2 regions of the Lysinibacillus sp. FSL K6-1151 genome follow, and region 1 is predicted to be linked to the other one. Evidence: a T-box and tRNA genes for the amino acid it is inferred to sense, from the RefSeq annotation. Region 1 holds a T-box; the other holds one or more tRNA genes.

Region 1 (5,661 bases):
GGATGAACTGCTCGTTTTATCAACAAATGGTTATGATGAAGGAAAAGGTTTCGGCTTTTCGATACCGAGTAATACAAAGGGCTTAAAGTTTTTATGTCGCCAATCTTTTGTAGGTGGAGATTCCTCATTTGATTATCCATTAAGCTCTCGTTTTGAAGAAATGGATGCGATTGTTGTTTTTGATGATGTAGTTGTCCCTTGGGAACGGGTTTTTTATTACGAAAATGTAGATGTTGCCAATCAATTTATGAATGTTAGTGGCTTCCAAGCATACAGTTTACATCAAGTACTTTCTCGGCAAATTGCGAAGACTGAATTTGTATTAGGTGTTGTGCAGTCGATTGTGGACACCATTAATATCGGTGATTATCAACATGTACAACAAAAAGTAGTGGATGTAATTGTGACACTAGAAACGATGAAGGCAATGCTCGTAAAATCAGAAATAGATGCACAGCGAGATATGTTCGGCTTTCTTCGACCAGACCTCTCAACTTTGCAAGTAGCCATTCAAATTTTCCCGAGAGTATATCCGACTTTTACGGAAATCATCCAACAACTTGGGGCAAGCGGCTTAATGTCCATACCAAGTGCCAAAGCATTTGCAGCAGATGAAGGAGATCTTGATCACTATTTGCAATCATTCCAAGATAAAGGCGAAGAGCGAGTGAAAAAATTTCGTTTAGCTTGGGATTTAACAATGAGTAGTTTTGGCACAAGGCAAACACTGTATGAACGCTTTTTCTTTGGTGATCCAGTGCGTTTATCTAGCCTGCTCTATCAATCGTATAAACGGGACCAATTCGTGCAAAGAGTAGAAGACTTTTTGAAAAATGAATGATTTACAGTTTGACAGTTTGAATTCAATCGGCTATGATTTATAGGAATAAAAGAATAACATCCCTTCGTTAGGTGAGGCTCCTATGCTGGAGATACGCTACTACCCAAAAATGTCGAGAGACGCCAATGGGTCAACAGAAATCATCGAAATAAGGTGTTTTTTAACGTAGCTGGACATATTCCTATGCCGCATAGTGCTAAAACTCAACGTTTGAAGGTAACACGCATGCAACGATTTTTTATTGCTCTTTTTTGATATGTGTATTCAACACGCCTTCATTCGTAGAAGGCGTGTTTTTGTTATGAAAGGAAGGTGATGAGAAATGGATAGTAGTCCTGAACCGAATAAGTATCATTCTAGGCAAACGGAAACAAATAAAAGGCATCCATTTCGGATCACCAACGCAGACAAAAGGCGATAAAGGATGACCTTTTGTTTCCCTCAATAACAAAACATGAGGTGAAGTGCAATGATTAAAATCCACTATTTTAATAGCAGCAACAAGACAGTCCAACATGATTTCAACATGAAGGATTTACAACTACCTATTCATAATGAAGATTTATTATGGGTAGATTTATATGCGTATAGTTATAATGAATTGAATAATATAGCAGATGTATTTGGCTTTCATCCATTAGCAGTTGAAGATTGCTTACATGAAGGCTCCCGTCCGAAAATGGACAATTATGGCGATTATAAATTTTTTGTTTTCCATGCACCCATTTATAATGAAAAAAGTAATAATGAAATTACAACCGTTGAGCTCAATATTTTTATGGGTCCAAACTATGTTGTCACTGTACACAAACGGAAATTGCAATGGCTAGGTCACATGGAAAATGTTTGTGTTAATCGTTCCGAATATATGGAAAAGGGTACTGATTTTTTATTGCATACTATTATAGATGGCATTACAGATGAATATTTTCCAGTATTAGAGCGAATTCGAACTCGCATAGATGAACTAGAAGAAGAAATTTATGAGTATCAACCTAAAGTAGTGACTGAGGAATTTCTTGCACTAAAGCGGGCCATTATTTTAATTCGCCAGGCCATCATGCCGCAAAGAAGAATTTTTTCAACAATCAATGGTCAGTGGAAATTTGAGATACAGGAAGAAAATATCCCATTCTATAAAGATTTAAATGACCATCTAGAACGTATTGTTGACTCTACAGAGACATACCGCGATTTAGTTAACAGTACGCTCGACACATATTTTTCAATTAATAGTGGTAAATCCATTGAAAAGCTGAATTTACTAACAGTTATTTCTACAATAATGTTACCATTATCTGTGATCACTAGCTTTTTTGGTATGAATGTGCCGTTACCTTATCAGGATTCACCTATTGCAACGATTGCAATCAGTGCTTTTCTAGTGCTCTTTACTTGGGGTATGTGGGTATATTTTAAAAAAATGATTGCTTAGATAGCATTAGTCATAGTAGTACTAATTGACAGCACAATAGATTTTTTTTATAATTTCGTTAGAAAAAGTAAAAACGATGATGGAAAAAGTACGTATTTGTGCGTGTACAAGAAAGGGATTTCTAGGCTGGAAAAATCCTCACGACAGCAAATGCCGAAAGCTACTCCAGAGTGCAGCTAATCCCTGCCGTTCACTGACGTTACAAGTGCTAAAGAGGTAAGTAAGCATTTTTTACTTACAACTAGGGTGGTACCGCGAGACAAATGACAAGTCCTCGTCCCTTTTTTGGGGATGAGGGCTTTTTTTATTTTCTTCGATAGTACTCTCCAAAGTGTAATTCATGTAGATCGCAGGATTCTTATCGTGATTTTACAATATAAAATAGGAGGAATTTATCCAATGAAAGCAGTAGATATTCGCCGTATGTATTTGGAATTTTTTAAAGAAAAGGGACATCATCATGAGCCATCAGCGCCACTTGTGCCAATAAATGACCCATCACTACTATGGATTAACTCAGGTGTTGCCACTCTTAAACCATATTTTGATGGTCGTGTTATTCCTGACAATCCACGTATTACGAATGCACAAAAATCGATTCGTACCAATGATATTGAGAACGTTGGGAAAACAGCTCGTCACCATACATTCTTTGAAATGTTAGGAAACTTCTCCATTGGTGACTACTTCAAAAAAGAAGCAATCCATTATGCTTGGGAGTTTTTAACGGATAAAAAATGGATGGGCTTTGATCCAGCGTTATTATCTATCACAATTCACCCTGAAGATCAGGAAGCATATGATGTTTGGCATCAAGAAATCGGTATTCCTGAAGAGCGTTTAATCCGTTTAGAAGGAAACTTCTGGGATATTGGAGAAGGTCCATCTGGTCCTAACTCAGAGATTTTTTATGATCGTGGTGTAGAATATGGCTCAGATGAAAATGATCCTGAAATGTATCCAGGTGGGGAGAACGAACGTTATCTCGAAATTTGGAACCTTGTGTTCTCGCAATTCAACCATAATCCTGATGGTACATACACACCCCTACCAAAGCAAAATATTGATACAGGTATGGGCTTAGAGCGTATTGTATCTGTTGTTCAAAATGTACCAACAAACTTCGATACAGATTTATTCATGCCAATCATTGAAAAAATCGAGGAATTTGCCAACCGTAAATATAAGCGTCCTAGCGAAGTAGATTTAAATGAAATTTTCGGCTCAGAAGAGGATATTAATACACCGTTTAAAGTTATTGCAGACCATATTCGTACAGTAGCTTTTGCCATTGGCGATGGTGCTCTTCCTTCAAACGAAGGACGTGGTTATGTATTGCGTCGTTTATTACGCCGTGCTGTTCGTTATGCTAAACAAATTGGCATTGAGAAGCCATTTATGTTTGAACTGGTACCAACTGTAGGGAAAATCATGGAAGACTTCTATCCAGAAGTAACGGAGAAATGTGAATTTATTCAACGTGTCATTAAAAATGAAGAAATTCGTTTCCATGAAACATTGGACGGTGGTTTAGCAATCTTTAATGCAGTAGTGGAATCGCAAAAAACAGCTGGCCACGATTATATTCCTGGTGCAGATGCCTTCCGTTTATACGATACGTATGGCTTCCCAATCGAATTAACAGAGGAATATGCAGAAGAAGTGGGCATGAAGGTTGATCATGAGGGCTTCGAGGCAGCGATGGAAGAACAGCGGGAACGTGCTCGTGCAGCTCGTCAAGATGTTGATTCTATGCAAGTACAAAATGAAGTATTAGCAAACTTAACAGTTGCAAGTGAATTTGTTGGCTATGATACGTTAACGGTTTCTACTGAAATCGCTGCAATGATCGTCAATGGTCAAGTAGCAAAAGTTGCTTCTGAAGGACAAGAAGCATTCGTTATTTTAGCGAAGACACCATTCTATGCAGAAATGGGTGGTCAAATTGCTGATAGCGGTACTATTTCAAATGATCGTTTTACGGCTATCGTAAAAGATGTTCAAAAAGCACCGAATGGTCAACCGCTTCATACAGTAGTAGTTGAATCTGGTGAAATGCATGTAGAAGATGCAGTGCAAGCAGTGGTCAATCGTGATGACCGTAACTTAATTATTAAAAACCATACAGCGACACATATTATGCAACGTGCATTAAAAGATGTGCTAGGTGATCATGTTAATCAAGCTGGTTCATATGTAGGTCCTGACCGATTACGTTTTGACTTCTCTCATTTTGGTCAAGTTACAAAAGAAGAATTACAGCAAATCGAGCGTATTGTAAATGAGAAAGTGTGGGATGATATAGAGGTCGTTATTGAAGAAAAAGGCATTGACGAAGCGAAAGCGATGGGTGCAATGGCATTGTTCGGTGAAAAATATGGCGATGTAGTTCGTGTCGTCTCAATCGGAGATTATTCGATTGAGCTATGTGGTGGTATCCATGTCAAACGTTCTTCTGAAATTGGCTTCTTCAAAATTGTTTCAGAAGGTGGTATTGGTGCAGGTACTCGCCGTATTGAAGCTGTGACAGGTAAGGTTGCCTATGAAGCAGTAAAAGAGGAAGAAGCTTTATTAAATGAGGCAGCAGCATTATTAAAAGCAAACCCTAAAGATATCGTGACAAAAGTGCAGGCATTGCAGGCTGACTATAAAGAGTTACAACGAGAAAATGAAGCCTTATCCCAAAAAATCGCAAATGCACAGGCAGGAGCTATCGTTGATGCAGCACAAACAATTGGCGATGTGACAGTTCTATCGACAAAAGTAGAGGCGAAGGATAATAATCAACTGCGTCAAATGATGGACGACTTAAAAGTGAAAATGCCAAAAGCAGTTATTGTTCTTGGAGCGGTTGATGGCGAAAAAGTTATGTTATGCGCTGGGGTTTCCAAAGAATTAGTTGGTGGTAATTACCATGCGGGGAATATTGTGAAAATGGTTGCAGAAGCTTGTGGCGGTAAAGGTGGCGGTCGCCCAGATATGGCGATGGCAGGTGCAAAGGATGCCTCAAAACTTGATGAAGCACTAGTTTCTGTGTATGATTATATTAAATCCATTTAACTTCTTTCAACGAAAAGAAGTGAAAGCCTCTGGCTGATTTCGAACGTAATTATGCCGAGGTATAATTGATAATACGCCAAAACATGTTATAATAAAGAGAAATTGGAGATGAGCTTGTCTGCACATCTCCTTATTTCTGAAAGCGAGGTGCTGGTCATGAGTTCATTTGATCAAACGATGAAATTTAATTTTCCAGAAGAATCAATGGAACAGGAAGTCAAGCAAGTAATGTTGAAAGTACATTCTTCATTAGAGGAAAAGGGATATAACCCTATCAATCAGATTGTTGGTTACTTACTTTCTGGTGATCCGGCGTATATTCCTC
Region 2 (5,661 bases), 430 kb from region 1:
AAAATTTTGAAGTGAAATTCCCAACAATTGCTCAGCTTTGCTATGACAATCAAGTTTATTTACAAGATGGCTTAATTCCTGTAGCTCCAGGAAGTCATTTCTTAATGGGGGGCGTTATTGCTGATGACAAAGGAAGAACCACTATACCTAATCTATATGCAGTGGGGGAAGTTGCCTGTACAGGTGTCCATGGTGCGAACCGTTTAGCAAGTAACTCCCTATTGGAAGGTATTACGTTTGGGCAAAGAATGGCTCAGTTCATCATTCAACATGGTTGCCATCAAAAAAATTTCACACATGACCACCATCAATGTGCTGAAATAATGCCATCTTTATTTAGCAAACAGCAGTTACAGCAATACATGATGCAGTTTTTAGGCATCGTGCGAAACGTTAATGACTTGCAGCATTTTATTCAGCAATTACCCTCCTTACAATCACTTCTTTATACGAATCTAAAGGGTCTAGAACAAGCTGAATTGGAACTATTTATGATGCATGTTGTTGCAACATTAATGGCACATGCTGCAATTACACGAACGGAAACGCGTGGTGCTCACATTCGTACGGATAAATTAGAAATGGACGCACACTGGGCAAGTCGTTGGATTATTTTTTCGCAAGGCCAAATGAAAGTGAGGAACTCATTGTATGAATATCATCAAACTCGAGGAAATGCTCAAGCAATTTTTTAATGAGGATTTAGGTGATGGGGATTTATCGAGTGAATATATCTTTTCAGCTGAACAGCAGGGATCATTTTCTTTTTATGCTAAAGAAAATGGGGTTTTCTGCGGGGCGCTCATTATTGAGTATGGCTTTCACTTACTCGATCGATCAATAAAAATCCAACTTCTAAAAAAAGATGGAGAGACAGTAAAGACCGGTGATGTGCTTGCTGTGGTAAAGGGACCCTTACAAAAATTATTAATAGGTGAGCGCGTTATATTAAATCTTATTCAGCGTATGTCCGCTATTGCGACAGCGACCCATCATGCCGTTCGAGAAACAGCTGGTACGCATGCGAAAATATGTGATACGCGTAAAACCATGCCTGGATTGCGTATGTTGGATAAATATGCTGTTAGAATCGGTGGTGGCTTTAATCATCGTAATGGCCTGTATGATGCCATCATGCTAAAGGATAACCACATTGCCTTTGCTGGTAGCATTACAAAAGCTGTTCAGGCTGCTAGAGCAAAAGTCGGTCATACTGTAAAAATCGAAGTGGAAATTGAAACAGAGGACCAGCTAGAAGAAGCCATCATTGCTGGAGCAGATATTATTATGTTTGATAACCGTAGTCCAGAAGAAATACGAGCATGGCTTCCCACTGTCCCTTCTTCTATTGTGACAGAGGCATCAGGAGGCATCACACTTGAAAATTTAAAGGCCTATGCACAATCAGGTGTTCAGTTTATTTCACTTGGTTCATTAACGCATTCCGTTAAAGCCTTTGACATTAGTGCACTCGTTCAAATGAAAGGAGATCATTCCCTTGTCCATAACTAGTTTATTACAACAAACGACACTACTTCCAGAGCATTACCGGGCATTATCCGTAAAGGAAATGGAATCTCGTATTTTATCAATAAAGCAAAAATTAGGATCTAAACTATTTATACCAGGACATCATTATCAAAAAGATGAAGTCATTCAATTTGCAGATGCGACTGGTGATTCCCTACAGTTAGCTCAATTATCTGCCGCAAACAAAGAAGCTGAGCATATTGTATTTTGCGGTGTGCATTTTATGGCTGAAACTGCTGATATGCTGACAACGAAACAGCAACATGTCTATTTACCAGATATGCGTGCAGGTTGTTCAATGGCTGATATGGCTGATATTTATCAAACAGAACAAGCATGGCCGATTCTTCAGCAACTCTTTGGTGATACAATTATCCCGCTAACTTATGTCAATTCAACTGCTGCCATTAAAGCCTTTACGGGAAGACATGGTGGTGCCTGTGTCACTTCATCGAATGCTAAGGAGCTTGTTCAATGGGCATTTACACAAAAACAGCGTATTTTCTTTTTACCTGACCAACATTTAGGAAGAAATACTGCCTATGATTTAGGTATTCCACTTAAAAATATGGCTGTTTGGAATCCCCATAAGAATATACTTGAAACAAATGAGCCGCTTGAGAACATTCAGGTTATTCTATGGAAAGGTCATTGCTCTGTACATGAAGGATTTACGGTTCACCATACGGAGGTCGTTCGCAAAGAACATCCAACTATGCAAATTATTGTTCACCCTGAATGCAGTCGTGAAGTTGTAGCAGCTGCTGATGATGCAGGTTCCACAAAATACATCATTGAGACAATCAATCGTGCACCAAGCGGATCGGCATGGGCTATTGGAACAGAAATGAATCTTGTCAATCGCATAATGAAGCAGCATCCAGATAAACATATTATCTCTTTAAATGAAAATTTTTGTCCTTGCTTAACAATGAATCGCATTGACCTTCCCCATCTGTTGTGGAGCTTAGAAAGTATTGAGCAGGGGCAACCACATAACCGTATCCAAGTAGATGAATATACTACAGCTGAAGCACTTAGCTCTCTCGAAAGAATGCTAGCACGAGGATAATTAGGTTGCTTTAAAAGCAGAGATGGTGTAAAAAAACGTCTCTGCTTTTTATGTTCATATAACATCTATTTTGAATAGCTTAAACAACTGCCATTTTCAAATGCATCATCATCGATCCAATCAAAGAATATCCATCTATTGCTGAAATTGACATGGCTTTATGCTCTATGCTACTGTCGATTTGGAGGTGAAAATAAATGGCTTTTCAATCGAAAAATATTTTTATCAATTTACCAGTGAAAGATCTAAACAAATCCATCAACTTCTTTAAGGAACTAGGTTTTGAGTTCAATCAACAATTTAGCGATGAGACTACAGCCTCAATGATTATTAGTGAAAATATCTTCGTATTAATGATGGTGGAAGAACGATTCAAAGGGTTTAGTAAGAAGGAAATTACAAATACTACTACGTCTGCAGAAGCAATTTTATGTCTATCTGCTGAAAATCGAGAGCAAGTAGATCAATTAGTAAATAAGGCACTGGCCTCCGGTGGTAAATCTTATAATGAACCCCAAGATCATGGGTTTATGTATGGCTGGGGATTTCAGGATGTAGATGGGCATATCTGGGAAGTAGTTTATATGGATGAAAATGCATTGAATCAAGAGTAATATTTATATCTATGAATATGAAAAAACAGTAGATGCGTGTGCATCTACTGTTTTTTAGTATGACCCGTACGGGATTCGAACCCGTGTTACCGCCGTGAAAGGGCGGTGTCTTAACCACTTGACCAACGGGCCAATGGCGGAGAAGGAGGGATTTGAACCCTCGCGCCGGTTACCCGACCTACACCCTTAGCAGGGGCGCCTCTTCAGCCTCTTGAGTACTTCCCCACATAAAAATGGCTCCGAAGGCAGGACTCGAACCTGCGACAACCTGATTAACAGTCAGGTGCTACTACCAACTGAGCTACTTCGGAATAATGATGGGCCTAAATGGACTCGAACCATCGACCTCACGCTTATCAGGCGTGCGCTCTAACCAGCTGAGCTATAGGCCCTTGGAGCGGGTGATGGGAATCGAACCCACGACATCAGCTTGGAAGGCTGAGGTTTTACCATTAAACTACACCCGCATAAATGGTGGGTCAGGACGGAATCGAACCGCCGACACTTAGAGCTTCAATCTAATGCTCTACCAACTGAGCTACTGACCCATTTCGTCCATGCTAAGCTTATTTTCTTTTGCTTTTCATATCTTCTTATGAAAATAATGGCGGTCCCGACCGGGATCGAACCGGCGATCTCCTGCGTGACAGGCAGGCATGTTAACCGCTACACCACGGGACCATTTGGTTGCGGGGGCCGGATTTGAACCAACGACCTTCGGGTTATGAGCCCGACGAGCTACCACTGCTCCACCCCGCGATAATTTTATACGGTTTCGAGTTTTTAAAGCACCATTTATAAAGATTTAAAACTGGAGGAGGTAGAGGGATTCGAACCCCCGCGCGGTGTTACCCGCCTGTCGGTTTTCAAGACCGATCCCTTCAGCCAGACTTGGGTATACCTCCGTTGCAATATATAAATGGTGGACCTTGCAGGACTCGAACCTGCGACCGGACGGTTATGAGCCGTCTGCTCTAACCAACTGAGCTAAAGGTCCTTTAAGATGGCGGCAGAGGGGATCGAACCCCCGACCTTACGGGTATGAACCGTACGCTCTAGCCAGCTGAGCTACGCCGCCAGGATCTTTATACTGGTTAATTTATTATGGTGGAGCCTAGCGGGATCGAACCGCTGACCTCCTGCGTGCAAGGCAGGCGCTCTCCCAGCTGAGCTAAGGCCCCATAATTTCTTTGGAAATGGTCGGGAAGACAGGATTCGAACCTGCGACCCCTTGGTCCCAAACCAAGTGCTCTACCAAGCTGAGCTACTTCCCGTTCTTTTTGGCGCGCCCGACAGGAGTCGAACCCATAACCTTCTGATCCGTAGTCAGACGCTCTATCCAATTGAGCTACGGGCGCATTAAAATGGTGCCGAGGACCGGAATCGAACCGGTACGGTAGTCACCTACCGCAGGATTTTAAGTCCTGTGCGTCTGCCAGTTCCGCCACCCCGGCACATTTGGAGCGGAAGACGAGGTTCGAACTCGCGACCCCCACCTTGGCAAGGTGGTGTTCTACCACTGAACTACTTCCGCATGTGCATAAGTTTTTTTATCTGGCAATGAAATAATGGTGCGGGTGAAGGGAGTCGAACCCCCACGCCTTGCGGCGCTAGATCCTAAGTCTAGTGCGTCTGCCAATTCCGCCACACCCGCTTATTATTATTTAAAAATGGTGAGCCATGAAGGACTCGAACCTTCGACCCTCTGATTAAAAGTCAGATGCTCTACCAACTGAGCTAATGGCTCTAAAAAATGGTGCCGGCTATAGGAATCGAACCCACGACCTACTGATTACAAGTCAGTTGCTCTACCTGCTGAGCTAAACCGGCATATGGTGGAGGATGACGGGCTCGAACCGCCGACCCTCTGCTTGTAAGGCAGATGCTCTCCCAGCTGAGCTAATCCTCCTGGGTATTATGCCTAGCGACGTCCTACTCTCACAGGGGGAAGCCCCCAACTACCATCGGCGCTAAAGAGCTTAACTTCCGTGTTCGGTATGGGAACGGGTGTGACCTCTTTGCCATCATCACTAGACTATGGTCGACCTTCAATACACGGCGTATTACTGCGTCAGCTGCTCTCGTTCAATCAGTCACGTACAGAAGTACGCTCCTTCAATCACTCGTTTGCTTCCTTGTTCTACTTGTGTCTTGAAGCTCTTTTTTTATTGAAAGTTTTGTTCTTTCAAAACTGGATAAACGGTTCATTGAATGGTTCAAACATTTTGGTTAAGTCCTCGATCGATTAGTATTCGTCAGCTCCATGTGTCACCACACTTCCACCTCGAACCTATCTACCTCATCGTCTTTGAGGGATCTTACTTACTTGCGTAATGGGAAATCTCATCTTGAGGGGGGCTTCATGCTTAGATGCTTTCAGCACTTATCCCGTCCACACATAGCTACCCAGCGATGCCTTTGGCAAGACAACTGGTACACCAGCGG

What was found. A T-box is a leader RNA that pairs with one kind of tRNA and senses whether it is charged. The one in region 1 lies ahead of alaS (alanine--tRNA ligase), so its partner is inferred to be a tRNA-Ala.
Region 2: it has a tRNA-Ala gene. The T-box ahead of alaS (alanine--tRNA ligase) is inferred to sense a tRNA for this amino acid. The anticodon was not compared.

What each region holds. Positions count from the first base shown of each region.
Region 1 covers NZ_CP152040.1:3,156,178-3,161,838, reverse strand. The annotation lists gene hpaB (4-hydroxyphenylacetate 3-monooxygenase, oxygenase component) at 1-841, shown strand, start outside; M-box (ykoK) riboswitch at 898-1,063, shown strand; gene MHI04_RS15245 (magnesium transporter CorA family protein) at 1,311-2,276, shown strand; T-box leader at 2,344-2,561, shown strand; gene alaS (alanine--tRNA ligase) at 2,676-5,336, shown strand; gene MHI04_RS15235 (IreB family regulatory phosphoprotein) at 5,493-5,661, shown strand, end outside.
Region 2 covers NZ_CP152040.1:3,590,401-3,596,061, forward strand. The annotation lists gene nadB (L-aspartate oxidase) at 1-695, shown strand, start outside; gene nadC (carboxylating nicotinate-nucleotide diphosphorylase) at 652-1,512, shown strand; gene nadA (quinolinate synthase NadA) at 1,499-2,602, shown strand; gene MHI04_RS17250 (VOC family protein) at 2,800-3,216, shown strand; tRNA gene MHI04_RS17255 (tRNA-Glu) at 3,277-3,348, opposite strand; tRNA gene MHI04_RS17260 (tRNA-Ser) at 3,351-3,441, opposite strand; tRNA gene MHI04_RS17265 (tRNA-Asn) at 3,451-3,527, opposite strand; tRNA gene MHI04_RS17270 (tRNA-Ile) at 3,535-3,608, opposite strand; tRNA gene MHI04_RS17275 (tRNA-Gly) at 3,610-3,683, opposite strand; tRNA gene MHI04_RS17280 (tRNA-Phe) at 3,689-3,764, opposite strand; tRNA gene MHI04_RS17285 (tRNA-Asp) at 3,822-3,897, opposite strand; tRNA gene MHI04_RS17290 (tRNA-Met) at 3,901-3,975, opposite strand; tRNA gene MHI04_RS17295 (tRNA-Ser) at 4,029-4,121, opposite strand; tRNA gene MHI04_RS17300 (tRNA-Ile) at 4,137-4,213, opposite strand; tRNA gene MHI04_RS17305 (tRNA-Met) at 4,221-4,294, opposite strand; tRNA gene MHI04_RS17310 (tRNA-Ala) at 4,322-4,397, opposite strand; tRNA gene MHI04_RS17315 (tRNA-Pro) at 4,414-4,490, opposite strand; tRNA gene MHI04_RS17320 (tRNA-Arg) at 4,498-4,574, opposite strand; tRNA gene MHI04_RS17325 (tRNA-Leu) at 4,582-4,670, opposite strand; tRNA gene MHI04_RS17330 (tRNA-Gly) at 4,676-4,750, opposite strand; tRNA gene MHI04_RS17335 (tRNA-Leu) at 4,786-4,870, opposite strand; tRNA gene MHI04_RS17340 (tRNA-Lys) at 4,888-4,963, opposite strand; tRNA gene MHI04_RS17345 (tRNA-Thr) at 4,971-5,046, opposite strand; tRNA gene MHI04_RS17350 (tRNA-Val) at 5,050-5,125, opposite strand; rRNA gene rrf (5S ribosomal RNA) at 5,136-5,251, opposite strand; rRNA gene MHI04_RS17360 (23S ribosomal RNA) at 5,442-5,661, opposite strand, start outside.